DNA from 2 places in the Pararhizobium sp. LjRoot238 genome. Region 1 is predicted to be linked to the other one. Evidence: predicted binding sites of a transcription regulator. Region 1 holds the regulator's gene; the other holds the start of a gene.
The links. Region 1 encodes PhoB, which activates phosphate uptake and scavenging genes when phosphate is short. Its sites were predicted from a motif close to TGTCATNNANCTGTCAT; they were not measured.
Positions count from the first base shown of each region.

Region 2: ACSQ3F_RS07540 (DUF2794 domain-containing protein) is a predicted target of PhoB. The motif match lies at 2,603-2,619, and genes of this name have one in related genera.

Region 1 covers NZ_CAXUPP020000001.1:706,577-713,939, forward strand. The annotation lists gene argF (ornithine carbamoyltransferase) at 1-207, opposite strand, end outside; gene ACSQ3F_RS03610 (aspartate aminotransferase family protein) at 253-1,452, opposite strand; gene ACSQ3F_RS03615 (GcrA family cell cycle regulator) at 1,884-2,408, shown strand; gene phoB (phosphate regulon transcriptional regulator PhoB) at 2,484-3,167, opposite strand; gene phoU (phosphate signaling complex protein PhoU) at 3,287-3,997, opposite strand; gene pstB (phosphate ABC transporter ATP-binding protein PstB) at 4,074-4,889, opposite strand; gene pstA (phosphate ABC transporter permease PstA) at 4,902-6,224, opposite strand; gene pstC (phosphate ABC transporter permease subunit PstC) at 6,221-7,363, opposite strand, start outside.
Region 2 covers NZ_CAXUPP020000001.1:1,527,940-1,535,302, forward strand. The annotation lists gene ACSQ3F_RS07525 (ABC transporter permease) at 1-510, shown strand, start outside; gene ACSQ3F_RS07530 (Bax inhibitor-1/YccA family protein) at 736-1,479, shown strand; gene ACSQ3F_RS07535 (N-acetyltransferase family protein) at 1,617-2,174, shown strand; gene ACSQ3F_RS07540 (DUF2794 domain-containing protein) at 2,176-2,583, opposite strand; gene ACSQ3F_RS07545 (DUF1223 domain-containing protein) at 2,978-3,697, opposite strand; gene acnA (aconitate hydratase AcnA) at 3,908-6,598, opposite strand; gene ccmA (heme ABC exporter ATP-binding protein CcmA) at 6,866-7,363, shown strand, end outside.

The DNA.
Region 1 (7,363 bases):
CTCGCCGCCGAGTTGGCGCATGCCGACATCGAAGGACACGCGCGTGCGGGTCGATGGTTTCTCGAAGATCATTGCCAGCATCTTGCCGTCGAGCGGCTTTTCCGCCGTGCCGGCCTTGGTGGCTGCCTTGCGGACGCGGGCGTCGTCGATGATCGTCCGGAGGTCGCCTGCCGTCATGGCAGAAAGATCGAGAAAGTGTCTGGCCATTCTATTCAAAGTCCTGTGTTTTCAGCATGGGAAGGGAAACGTCGTTCAGGCCGAGGCCTTTCGTCGTTCCACTGTCAGCTGTTCGGCCGCGCGCTCAAACCGCGCCAGGCCTTCGCGGGCCTCCTCGGCCGTCGTCACCAGCGGCGGCAGCAGGCGGATGACATTTTCACCCGCAGGCACGGCCAGAAGCCGCTCGGCGCGGATCGCCTTGAGCAGGTCTGCGGACGGCACCTTGGCCTTGATGCCGAGCATCAGGCCTTCGCCCCGGATTTCCTCGATAATATCGGGGAAACGATCGGCAAGCGAGGCGAGGCCCTGGCGGAAAACCAGCGCCACATCGCGGACATGCTGCAGGAAACCATCGGCCAGAACGATATCGAGAACGGCATTGCCGACGGCCATCGCCAGCGGATTGCCGCCATAGGTCGATCCATGCGTTCCGGCGACCATGCCGGAAGCCGCATCCGCTGTCGCAAGGCAGGCGCCGAGCGGGAAGCCGCCGCCGATGCCCTTGGCGACGGCCATGATGTCGGGCGTGAGGCCTGCCCATTCATAGGCAAACAGCTTACCGGTCCGGCCGATGCCGCATTGAACCTCGTCGAGGATCAGAAGCAGGCCGTATTCGTCGCAGAGGGAGCGCAACTCCTGCAGGAATTCCTTGGAAACCGTGCGGATACCGCCTTCGCCCTGGATCGGCTCGATCAGGATCGCGGCGGTTTCCTCCGTGATGGCAGCCTTGAGCGCCGCCATGTCGTTGAAAGGAACCTGGTAGAAGCCCGGAGCCTTCGGGCCGAAGCCTTCGAGATACTTTGCCTGGCCGCCGGCGGCGATGGTCGCGAGCGTCCGGCCATGGAAAGCGCCTTCGAAGGTGATGATGTGGAACTTTTCCGGGTGTCCTTTGGAAAAGTGATAGCGCCGCGCCGTCTTGATGGCGCATTCGAGCGCTTCCGCACCGGAATTGGTGAAGAACACCTTGTCGGCGAAGGTCGCCTCCGTCAGGCGGCGGCTGAGGCTCTCCTGGCCGGGAACTTCATACAGATTGGAGAGATGCCAGACCTTGTCGGCCTGCTCCTTCAGCGCTGAAACGAGGTGCGGATGGGCATGGCCGAGCGAATTGACCGCCACGCCGGCGGCGAAATCGAGATAGCGCGTACCGTCCTCCGCAACCAGCCAGACGCCTTCGCCGCGCTCGAACCGCAAGGGGGCGCGGGCATATGTGTCATAAAGCGGCGTGGCATCGGCCATGGCGCATGTCTCCTCAATCATCGCGGTGATTGTTTCGGTCAGCTTCTACGCTGGACTGTGGCCAGCCCTTAAAAAATCAAAATGCCGCCTCGCGGCGGCGAAATCACTATCTTCATTTCGCACCGCAATGTCAACAAAAGCCCGTGATTTGCGGCAAATCGCGCCAGTGTCGCGACATCGATTTTTTCGAACGGCACTCTTGCAAAAATGCCACGCATGCCAAGCAAGTTGGGGAAAACTCGAAAATCGATTCGCTCGGATTCCGGGGACTCTTGTCAGCGAGTCCCCCTACCTCTACCTTAACAAACAATTACTAGAACGCATGCGGCGGACCTAGTCACCAAAAGAGTTATCGCGTTTCAGCCTCGGAGTCTGTCCGGGGTACGGTGGAGGATTCGACCATCACCAACGCTGTGAATGGAGAGAAGACCATGAACTGGACTGACGAGCGGGTCGAGAAACTCAAGAAGTTGTGGTCAGAAGGATTGAGCGCGAGCCAGATCGCCGCGCAGCTCGGCGGCGTCAGCCGAAACGCGGTTATCGGCAAGGTCCACCGGCTTTGCCTGCCTGGCCGTGCCAAGGCCGGCGGCAGCACGGCGACCACCGCCCGCGCCAAGCGTCCGGCAACATCTGCGCCGCGCGCGCCGAATTACGCCGCGCGCATCACCACCCGCACCGTGACACGCACCACCGGTGCCACTGTCATGAAGGAAGAGGTGGAAATCGACGCCATCGAGGATCAGGACGTCGCACCGGCCGGCAACGTGGTCGTGCCGATGTCACGCCGTCTGGCGCTGACGCAGCTCACCGACCGCACCTGCAAATGGCCGATCGGCGATCCGATGAAGGAAGAATTCCATTTCTGCGGCAACGACTCGCCCGACACCTCGCCCTACTGCACCTTCCACGCAAAGCTGGCCTACCAGCCTTCCGCAGAACGCCGCCGGGCTCGCTGAAGGTCGCGGACTACCGAACATGAAAAAGGGGCCGGCCGGCCCCTTTTTCATGTTCGTGTGTCACTCACTATGCAATCAGCTCTCCAGGGAATAGCCCGCGCCGCGCACGGTGCGGATCACATCCTGCATGTTGGAGAAGTTCAACGCCTTGCGCAGGCGACCGACGTGAACGTCGACAGTGCGCTCGTCGACATAGATGTCGTGGCCCCAGACGCCGTCCAGCAGTTGCGAGCGCGAAAAGACCCGACCGGGCGAGGCCATGAAGAATTCCAACAGCCGAAACTCGGTTGGGCCCAGACGAACCTCGCGGGTCTTGCGGTGGACGCGGTGGGTTTCGCGGTCGAGTTCGATATCGCCGCATTTCAGCAGCGTCGACAGCACCTCCGGCTTGGCGCGCCGCAGCATCGCCTTCACCCGCGCCATCAGCTCCGGCGTCGAGAACGGCTTCACCACATAGTCGTCGGCGCCGGTGGAAAGGCCGCGTACCCGCTCGCTCTCTTCACCGCGCGCCGTCAGCATGATGATCGGCAGGCGCTCGGTTTCGGAACGCTGGCGAAGCCTGCGGCACAGTTCGATGCCAGAAACGCCCGGCAGCATCCAATCGAGGATCAAGAGGTCCGGCAGGCGCTCCTGGAGGCGAATTTCCGCTTCGTCGCCGCGGTTGATCGTATCGACTTCAAACCCTTCGGCCTCAAGATTGTAACGCAGGAGAACGCTCAGCGCCTCCTCGTCTTCGACAACGGCAATTCTTGGTAGCATGCGGTCTCAACTCCTTGACGCCTTGCCCTCAATGCAAGGGGCTCGCCCGGCGGCCCGAAGGCCGTTCGAGCAGTCAAATGTTAGATTTCACTTACTTACGTTTGATCCGGCGTGGCAGATCAATTGCCGATCGCGCCGACGGTGTTGGCAGTATCGTCCTTCGGGCGTTCCCCTGCCGGCTGGGAGCCGGTCGCCATGTAATAGATCGTCTCGGCGATGTTTGTCGCGTGGTCGCCGATGCGCTCGATATTCTTGGCGCAGAACAGAAGATGCGTGCACGGCGTGATGTTGCGCGGATCTTCCATCATGTAGGTCAGGAGCTCGCGAAACAGCGATGTGTAGATCGCATCGATTTCGTTGTCCCTCTCGCGAATGCTGTTGGCCTTTTCCGGCGAACGCGACGCATAGACGTCGAGCACTTCCTTGAGTTGCATCAGCGCGAGTTCCGCCAAGTGCTCGAGCCCGCGAGCCAGCTGACGCGGCAGGCTGGCGCTCGAAACGGCGATCACCCGCTTAGCCGTGTTCTTCCCGAGATCGCCGACGCGCTCGAGATCGGCAGCAATACGGATGGAGCCCATGATTTCGCGCAGGTCAGCTGCCATCGGCTGGCGCTTGGCGATGGTGACGATCGCCTTCTCGCCGATCTGGCGTTCGGCCTCATCCATGATGGCGTCGTCGGAGATGACCTTCTGAGCAAGCGCGAGGTCGGCATTGACCAGTGCCCGCACGGATTCGGCGACCATCTGCTCGGCAAGGCCGCCCATCTCGGAGATGCGCCGGTTCAGGTATTTGAGATCTTCGTCGTAGACGGAAGCAATGTGCGTGGACATGATCGTTTTTCCTTGCGTCACAATCCGGTTTCAAGGGCGCCGCCGTCCCCCTAATTGGGAACGGCAAGACATATCGTCAGCCGAAGCGGCCCATGATGTAGTCCTGGGTGCGCTGGTCATCCGGATTGGTGAACATCTTGTCGGTGTCGTTTTCCTCGACGAGATTGCCGAGATGGAACATGGCAGTGCGTTGCGAAACGCGCGCTGCCTGCTGCATCGAGTGGGTTACGATGACGATGGTGAAGTTGGTGCGCAGTTCGTGGATCAGTTCCTCGACCTTGGCGGTCGCGATCGGGTCCAGAGCCGAGCAGGGCTCGTCCATCAGGATGACTTCCGGGCTGACGGCAACGGCGCGCGCAATGCACAAGCGCTGCTGCTGACCACCGGAGAGACCGGTGCCCGGCTCATGCAGACGATCCTTCACCTCGTTCCAGAGACCTGCCTTGTGCAGGCTGGTTTCGACGATCTGGTCGAATTCAGCCTTGGAGCGTGCCAGGCCATGGATTTTCGGGCCGTAGGAGACATTCTCGTAGATCGACTTCGGGAAGGGGTTCGGCTTCTGGAACACCATGCCGACACGCGCCCGCAGTTCAACCACGTCGATGTCCGGATCGTAGATATCCTCCTCGTCGAGCGTGATCTTGCCGGTGACCCGGCAGTTGTCGATCGTATCGTTCATGCGGTTCAAGGTGCGCAGGAAGGTCGACTTGCCGCAGCCGGACGGGCCGATCAGAGCCGTGACCGTATTTTCACGAACGTTGAGGTTCACGTCGAAAAGGGCGCGCTTCTCGCCGTAATAGACCGAAACGTCCTTGCCGATCATCTTGAAGGGAACAGTGTTCATTTTCTGATCCAGCGCCTTTTCAACTGCTGCTTCTGACATCATGTTCATGTTCTTACCTCACTACCAGCGACGCTCAAAGCGACGCCGCAACAGGATTGCGCCAAGGTTCATGACCACGAGGAAAATCAACAGAATGATGATCGCGCCCGAGGTCCGTTCGACAAATGCACGTTCGGCTTCGTTGGCCCACATGTAGATCTGCACAGGCAACGCGGTAGACGGTTCCATCGGCGAACCGGGAAAATCGACAACGAAGGCCACCATGCCGATCAGCAGCAGCGGCGCGGTTTCGCCAAGCGCGTGCGCAAGACCGATGATCGTGCCGGTCAGAACGCCTGGCATGGCGAGCGGCAACACGTGGTGGAAGATGGTCTGCATCTTCGACGCGCCAAGGCCGAGGGCCGCCGCGCGGATCGATGGCGGGACGGCCTTCAGCGCCGCACGGGTGGCGATGATGATCGTCGGCAGGGTCATCAGCGTCAGCACCAGGCCGCCCACCACCGCTGCCGAGCGCGGCATTCCGGCGAAGTTGATGAAAATCGACAGGCCAAGCAGACCGTAGACAATCGACGGGACGGCGGCGAGATTGTTGATGTTGACCTCGATGAGGTCCGTCAGCCGGTTCTTCGGCGCGAACTCTTCGAGGTAGATGGACGCGGCGACGCCGATCGGCAGCGCCAAGGCAAGCACGATCAGCATCATGTAGAGCGAGCCGAGGGCTGCCACACCGATGCCTGCCGCTTCCGGGCGGCTGGAGGCGCCGAAGGTGAAGATGCCGGTGTTGAAGTCCTTCGTCAGGGCACCGCTATCGGCGAGCGTCTTCATCCAGGCGATCTGCTGGTCCTTTACCTTGCGCTTGGCCTCCTCGACAGTCAGGTCGATCTGGCCCTTGTTGGCCGAGTCGATATTGCCTTCCGCTAAAAGCGACACGTTGATGGTCGTGCCGATCACCGAAGGATTGGCGACCACAATGTCACGGAGTTGAGTACGGGCGCTCGCCGAAACCATGTCCGTCGCCTGCTTGACGAGCGGACGGCTCTTCGGGTCGATGCCGAGCGCCTTGACGAGAGCGTCTCGCACCAGCAGCGGATAGTTGGCCGTCATCAGCTTGGCCGGATTTGTCGCACGCTCGTTCTTCGGATCGATGACCTTTTCAGCAAACTCGATCGGCAGCGTGATCGTCGTCTGCTGGAAGGCCGTGTAGCCGTTCGAAATGACTGTCCAGAGAAGGACGAACAGGAAGAACAGGCCGGTGAGGATCGCCGCCATGCCATAGGCACGGAAACGGCGTTCGGCGGCATAGCGGCGCTTGATGCCGATATCGCGTCTGGCTACAGCGGGGCGCACGAAGGCGGGGGACGAAGAGGAAACGATCTCGGTCATTCGTACTGTTCCCGATATTTGCGCACGATGTAGAGTGCATAGATGTTGAGGCAGAGCGTGATGCAGAACAGCGTGATCCCAAGCGCGAAAGCCACCAGTGTCTGCGGCGAGTTGAACTCAAGGTCGCCGGTCAGCTGATTGACGATCTTGACGGTCACCGTCGTCATCGCCTCGAAGGGATTGAGCTGCATGCGCGCGGCAACACCGGCCGCAAGCACCACGATCATGGTTTCACCGACGGCGCGCGATGCGGTGAGGAGCAGCGCGCCGACGATGCCCGGGAGCGCTGCCGGCAGAACGACCTTCTTGATCGTCTCCGACCGGGTCGCGCCCAGCCCGAGCGAGCCGTCGCGCAGGGCACGCGGCACCTGGGTGATGATGTCGTCGGACAGCGAGGACACGAACGGAATCAGCATGATGCCCATGACGATACCCGCCGTCAGAACGCTCTGCGCCTGAATGAAGGAGACGTAGTTGCCGGTGACGAGACCGTTCAGCTGGGCGGAAATATCGCGCAGGAACGGGCCGACCGTGACGAGGGCGAAGAAGCCGTAGACGATGGTCGGGATGCCGGCAAGGATTTCGAGCAGAGGCTTCGCCGTCGAGCGGATCGCCGGCCGTGCATATTCGGACATATAGATCGCCGCGAAGAGGCCGATCGGCACGGCAAAGAGCATGGCGACGAAAGCGATATAGAGCGTGCCTGCGAGGAGCGGCAAGAGGCCGAACTGGCCCTGCGTCGCCTCGCTGCCGGCGGCGGCGAAACGCGGATCCCAGACGGTGCCGAAGAAGAAGCTGACCGCTGAAACCGAATTGAAGAAGCGGATCGCTTCCGACAGCATCGAGCCGACGATACCGATCGTCGTCAGGATCGCGATGGATGAGGCAAGCATCAGGGTGCCGAGCATGACGCGCTCGACCTGGTTGCGAGCGCGGAAGGGGGCAGAGATGCCGCGCAGCGCGAAGATGGCGCCGGCAACCGAGATCAGGAGAACCACGACTGCCATGACGATGCGGCTTGTCGAGGTCATTGCATTGAACTGGGCGGCGGATTTGATCATGTAGGATTCGCCGTTGCCAGCAAGTGGAACACCGTTTGCGGCCAGCACGTCGCGCAGATCGGCGGAGCCGTTGTTAAG
Region 2 (7,363 bases), 820 kb from region 1:
GATCCCAACGCCACGGCCGCTGATGAGGCGGCGGCGCTGAAGGCTGTGACCAATAGCTATCCGACGATCACCAGTGTGCGTGTCAAGGACGCGCTCGACATCATCAATCAGTTGCTAGGCCAGCTTGCGACCGCGATCCGTGCCGCCGCCGCCGTCGCGCTCGTTGCCTCGGTCCTGGTGCTGGCCGGCGCGCTTGCCGCCGGCAACCGGGCCCGCACCCACGATGCCGTCGTCCTGAAGACGCTCGGCGCGACACGTTCGACCCTGATCCGCGCCTTCTGCTACGAATATGCGATGCTTGGCCTGTCGACGGCCGTCTTCGCGCTGTTTGCCGGCGGCGTGGCGGCCTGGTACGTGGTGAGCCAGATCATGACCTTGCCCTCCTCCTTCCTGCCGGATGTCGCCCTAGTGACGATGGTGGTCGCCCTTGTCGTCACGGTCGGTTTCGGGCTTGCTGGCACCTGGCGGGTGCTCGGTCAGAAGGCTGCGCCCGTCCTGCGAGAACTCTGATCACTCAGTTAACCGTTAACGCTATGGCGCAAAAGGCGTTCACAGCGGCTTTTCGATCGAATCGCGGCCCTGCCGGTCTTGTGCAAGTCGTATTTCGACATCATATTCTACACAGGCATGCTGGAGCCCCGCAGCGGCGCCTGGGCCAGGTGGCTGGCATCTTGAAAACGATGCGCCCTTGTGGCCTGACACCGTAAACTTAACCGGGGCTTATAAGAGGAAACAATGGCTGATCTTAGAAACTACCAAACCCGGACGGCGCAGACTGGTGCGCAGGCGGGGGCCGTAATCGATGAAGGTCTGCGCACCTATATGCTCAAGGTGTACAACCTGATGGCCCTTGGTCTGGCGATCACCGGTATCGCCGCCTACGCCGCGTTCCAATTCGCATTTGCGGACGGACAGCTGACCGCCTTCGGTCAGGCGATCTACGTGAGCCCGCTGAAGTGGGTCGTCATGCTCGCGCCGTTGGCACTGGTGTTCTACATGAGCTTCCGCATCAACTCCATGAGCGTGTCCGCCGCGCAGACCACCTTCTGGGTCTATGCGGGCCTGATGGGTCTTTCGCTGTCGTCGATCTTCCTGATCTATACCGGCCAGAGCATCGTCCAGACGTTCTTCGTCACGGCGGCTTCGTTCGGCGGTCTGTCGCTCTACGGCTACACCACCAAGCGTGACCTGTCCGGCATGGGCTCGTTCCTGATCATGGGTCTGTTCGGCCTGATCATCGCCTCGGTCGTCAACATCTTCCTCGGCTCGTCCGCGCTTGATTTTGCGATCTCCGTCATCGGCGTTCTGATCTTCGCCGGCTTGACCGCCTGGGACACCCAGAAGATCAAGGAAATGTACTTCGAAGCAGACGGTGCCGAAGTCGCCGGCCGCAAGGCCATCATGGGCGCTCTGACGCTCTACCTCGACTTCATCAACCTGTTCCTCTTCATGTTGCGTTTCCTTGGAAACCGCGAATAACCGGAACCTCTAGACAATCGAAAAAGGCGGCTTCGGCCGCCTTTTTTGTTGCCCGGTCTCCAACGTTTGGCGCTTGCTTGATCGCCCCATCCCGGTATGAGAGAGAACAGGTTACCTCCATCCAATCAGGCCTTCCCATGTCTTTCACCCTGCGCGATGCCACCCTCTCCGACATTTCGGCGATCACCAATATTTACCGGGAATCGGTGCTTAACGGCGTTGCATCCTATGAGATGACACCGCCGGCCGAAGCGGAAATGGCGTCGCGGTTTTCAGCGATCATCAGCAATGGTTACCCCTATATCGCCGCGGTCAATGCGGATGGTGCCCTGCTCGGCTACGCCTATGCCTCTGCATTCCGCACGCGCCCGGCCTATCGGTTTCTGGTCGAGGATTCGATCTATCTGGCGCCGGAATCAAGGGGCCAGGGTGCGGGCAAGGCGCTGCTGGCCGAACTCATCAGGCGCTGCACGGAACTCGGTTTTCGGCAGATGGTCGCCGTCATCGGCGGCGCGCATCCGGCGTCGGTGGCGGTGCACCGCGCGGCCGGCTTCGAACATGGCGGGTTGATGAAGGGCACCGGCTTCAAGCACGGCCGCTGGCTCGATACGATCATCATGCAACTGCCGCTCGGCGAGGGCTTGACGACCGATCCGGAGCCCGGCGTCTATCCGGATACGCTGTATCGCGGCTGAATCAGGTTTCGATCAGCTTCAGCATCTTGTCGAAGACTTTCAGGACCTGCTGCAGGTCATGGCCGCGTTTCAGGATCATCCCTTGGGTGTTGACAACGCTGTAGGCGCCCTGTTTTGCCGCCAGTTTCGGGTTTTTCTCGATCCGGAACAGCGGCATTTCTCCCGACCGCTTGAATACCGAGAAGACCGCCCTGTCGCGCAGGTGGTCCATCGCGTAGTCGCGCCATTCTCCCTCGCCGACCATGCGACCGTAGACCCTGAGGATCAGGTCGAGTTCCCTGCGGTGGAAGGTAATGGGGGGCGGGTCCTGGCTGCCGCTGCGGTATTCGTGCAGGTGGACAACCACATTGGAGGTTGGCTGCCTTTCGGAACGGGTCTCGCCTTGCGGCAAATCCGGCTGATCGGTCATCTGTACCCCGGCTTTTATTGTGACAGGACGGTTACAGTTTGCCTGACCTTCGCCGAAATGCAAGCCGCAAGCCACCCCGGATTGCCGGAGACTTTTTTTGTTGTGCCGCATTTCAGCCTAAACCGTGCCCCAATTCGAAACGACACTCGCGCTCGCCGACATGGGGGAGTCCTCCCGAGTGTCTGGTCTGCCTGTCCGTTCGAGGAATGCGTTTTTCGAGCGGGCGCAGTCTTGGAGTGGTTGGCCATCTAGCGCCCATCGGGCGCGGCCACTCCAAACGCCATGTTTCCTGGCAGCGCCCGTTGCCAAGAAACTTGGCAGGTTCGGTCCGGTATCTTCGAACCCTCAGCCCCAGCCCCTCGATGCTGCCGGGCCGAACCAGAATTTGAAGCCGTCAGTTCGCGGCTTTGTCCGCCATGACGGTCGTCGCGCCGAGGATCGCACCGGGCGTTTCATCGTCCTTCATCTTCTGCAAGAGCACGGCGCAGCCGCCATTTTTGCCGTCATTGAGGACCGAGGCCGGCAGCACGAAATTGGCCGGTTTGCCGTCCCACATGCCGATCGTCTGGATATCGCGAACGGAATGCCAGTAGGAGATCGTCCTGCCGCTGTTTTCGCCCTTTTTGACGTCCACCAGCTGTTCGCGGTTGAAATAGACGACGACGACATTGGCCTTGCCATTGCCGGCGCCGACGTTGATGTCGACCTCGTCCTTGCGCAGGGTCGCGTTGACTGGAACGGCCAAGCCCTTGCCTTTGACGGTCATTTCCGACAGCCGCCGGTTAATGCCATCGAGATCAGCGCCGTTGATGTGGTCACGTCCGTTGAGGATGGCCTGGGGCGTGTAGACACCGCTGCGGCCGAGCATCCTGGCATAGGCATATTGCCGGGCGGTGTTGTCCTTGGTGGCGAGCGTGTCGGCCCAGCCGAGATAGTTCCAGTAATCGACGTGATAGGAAAGTGCGACCACCTTGCCGTCGTCGATCAGCTTTTTCAGGGCCGCATCCGCCGGCGGGCAGGAGGAACAGCCCTGGCTGGTGAACAATTCGACGACACCTGCCGGTTCGCCGGCGGCGGCAGGCAGCGCCATAAGGCCAAGGCCACAGGCGAGCATGATGCGGCGAAGGTTCAGTGATCCAGGCATCGGGAGTTCCATTTCAAGGATGCGGAGAGCTGCGAAGCAATCGGAACCTCTTCATACGCCGCTCGCCTTTCAACAGAAAGTCACGTTGGAGTGAGGCGCGCGGCATCGCAGGCCTCCGCCAGTCAGACGCAAAAAGGCCGGGACTTTGCGGCCCCGGCCTTTTATTTCAAAACAGGTCGATCAGGCGGCGAGATCGCGCAGAACGGTCTGCAGGATGCCGCCATTGTTCATGTAGGTCACCTCATCGAGCGTATCGATTCGGCAGATGAGCGGAACTTCCTTCACCGTGCCGTCGCTGTAGGTGATCTTGGCAACCCGCTTTTCGCGCGGCTGCACGTTGGTCAGCCCGTCGATCTGGACGATCTCGTCGCCCTTGAGACCGAGCGTTTCCCAGGCCGTGCCCTGCTCGAAGACGAAGGGCACGATGCCCATGCCGACGAGGTTGGAGCGGTGGATGCGCTCGAAGGACTGGGCGATCACGGCCTTGACGCCCAAGAGATTGGTGCCCTTGGCCGCCCAGTCGCGCGAGGAACCGTTGCCGTATTCGACACCCGCGAAGATGACGAGCGGAACGCCCTCGGCCTTGTACTGCATGGCGGCGTCGTAGATCGACATCTCTTCCTTCGAAGGATAGTGGATCGTGTACCCGCCTTCCTTGCCGTTCGGACCCATCATGTGGTTGCGGATGCGGATATTGGCAAAGGTGCCGCGCATCATCACTTCATGGTTGCCGCGGCGCGTGCCGTACTGGTTGAAGTCGGCAACGCCGACGCCGTGGTCGATGAGGTAGGCACCGGCCGGAGACGCCGCCTTGATCGAACCGGCCGGCGAAATGTGGTCGGTGGTGATCTTGTCGCCGAACAGGCCGAGGACGCGCGCGCCCTTGATGTCGGAGATGCCCGAACCGGTCTTGCCCATGCCGACGAAGTAGGGCGGGTTCTGCACGTAGGTGGAGTTGTCGTCCCAGGCGTAGGTCTGGCCGGCCGGAACCTGAACCGCCTGCCAGTTCTCGTCGCCCTTGAACACGTCGGCATATTTCGATGCGTAGAGCGCGCGGGTGACGTATTTCAGGATGAATTCCTGAATTTCCTGCGAGGTCGGCCAGATATCCTTGAGGTAGACCGGCTGTCCGTCACTGCCCGTTCCGAGCGGCTCGGTCGTCAGGTCCTTCTGGACGGTACCGGCGAGCGCATAGGCGACGACCAGAGGCGGCGAGGCGAGGTAGTTGGCCTGGACGTCCGGCGAGATGCGGCCTTCGAAGTTGCGGTTGCCAGAGAGAACGCCGGCGGCGATCAGGCCCTTGTCATTGATGGTCTTTGACACCGGGCCCGGCAGCGGGCCGGAATTGCCGATGCAGGTCGTGCAGCCGAAGCCGACGAGGTTGAAGCCGAGCTTGTCGAGGTCAGCCTGTAGGCCGGACTTGGCGAGGTATTCGCCGACAACTTGGCTTCCCGGTGCGAGCGAGGTCTTGACCCACGGCTTGGTCTTCAGGCCCTTGGCAACGGCGTTGCGGGCGAGAAGGCCGGCCGCGATCAGCACCGACGGGTTCGAGGTGTTGGTGCAGGAGGTGATGGCGGCAATCGCCACATCGCCATGGCCGAGGTCGAAATCGGTGCCTTCGACGGCATAGCGGTTTTCAAGCTGGCCCGGCTTCTTGTAGTCGTTTTCGAGCGAGGCTGCGAAACCGGATGCGATGTTTTCGAGCGGGATGCGGCCTTCCGGACGCTTCGGACCCGCCATGGCGGGAACCACGTCGCCGAGGTCGAGTTCGAGCGTGTCGGTGAAGACGAGTTCGGCGCCGTCACCTTCGCGCCACATGCCTTGCGCCTTCGAATAGGCTTCGACCAGCGCGATGCGCTGTTCTTCGCGGCCGGACATGGTGAGGTAGTTGATGGTTTCGGAATCGACCGGGAAGAAGCCGCAGGTCGCGCCGTATTCCGGACCCATGTTGCCGATCGTCGCGCGGTCGGCGAGCGTCATGTTGTTCAGGCCCGAGCCGAAGAATTCGACGAACTTGGAGACGACGCCCTTCTTGCGCAGCATCTGCACGACCATCAGCACGAGGTCGGTCGCGGTGACGCCTTCCTTGAGCTTGCCGGTCAGCTTGAAGCCGATGACTTCAGGCAGGAGCATGGAGACAGGCTGGCCGAGCATGGCCGCTTCAGCCTCGATGCCGCCGACGCCCCAGCCGAGGACGCCGAGACCGTTGATCATGGTCGTGTGGCTGTCGGTGCCGACGCAGGTATCCGGATAGGCGGTGATCTCGCCGTCTTCTTCCTTGGTCCAAACGGTCTGGCCGAGATATTCGAGGTTCACCTGGTGACAGATGCCGGTGCCGGGCGGAACGACGCGGAAATTCTTGAATGCCTGCTGGCCCCACTTCAGGAAGCGGTAGCGCTCGCCGTTGCGCTCGTATTCGAGCTCGACGTTCTTGGCAAAGGCGGTCGGCGTGCCGAATTCGTCGACGATGACCGAGTGGTCGATGACGAGATCGACGGGAACCAGCGGATTGATCTTTTCAGGATCGCCGCCGAGCGAGACCATCGCGTCGCGCATCGCGGCGAGGTCCACGACAGCCGGAACGCCGGTGAAGTCCTGCATCAGCACGCGGGCCGGGCGGTAGGCGATCTCGTTTTCAGCCGTACCCTTATCGGTAAGCCAGGCGGCGACATTCAGGATGTCCTGCTTGGTGACCGAGCGGTCGTCTTCGTTGCGCAGCAGGTTCTCGAGCAGGACCTTCATCGAATAGGGGAGCTTGGAAACGCCGGTTAGGCCGTTCGCCTCGGCTTTCGGCAGGCTGTAATAGACATAGTCTGTGCCGTTGACCGAGAGCGTCGACCGACAATTGAAACTGTCAAGGGATTTGGACACTGGATACCCCGTTCCGTTTGATCGCCAAAATTGACGTACGAACGCCCGAGCGCATTTTATGCGCGATATGGGATGCGGGTACGGCCATTTCCGCTGTCCGTACGTGGAAATCATTCCATGTTCGGCGCTAGGATGAAATTCACGCCGACCGCTGGCGTGTTGGGGCGGTTATAGATAATTTCTCCGGAACGTGCCAGACCAAGGGCGACCAATTTGAGACAATTTTTTTGCGTTGCGACGAACGTCGTAAAAGGAATGTGAATGCCGATCAGCCTCGTCGTCGAAGGCCTCAGTGCGAAGCGCGGCGAGGACCTGATTTTCCACGATATTTCCTTCGTGCTTGTGGCCGGCGAAGCCCTTGTGGTGACGGGTCCGAACGGCTCGGGAAAATCGACCCTGTTGCGCGTTCTGGCAGGCCTTCTCAGCGCGGAATCAGGCAAGGTGCGGCTGGATGGAGTCGCGTCGGAAATTGGCCATCCGCGCGAGCTCTGCCACTATCTCGGCCACCGCAATGCAATGAAGCGCGAGCTCACGGTCGAGGAAAATCTTTCCTTCTGGAAATCCTTCATGGGTGATTCGGCCGGAGGGGCCGGGATAGCAGTTGAGGACGCCACGGAGGCGCTCGGGCTCGGCGGCATTTCCCACCTGCCGTTCGGCTACCTTTCGGCCGGCCAGCAGCGGCGGATGGCGATGGCGAAACTGCTGGTCGCCTATCGGCCCGTCTGGCTTTTGGACGAACCGACGGCGGCACTCGATGCCAGTGCC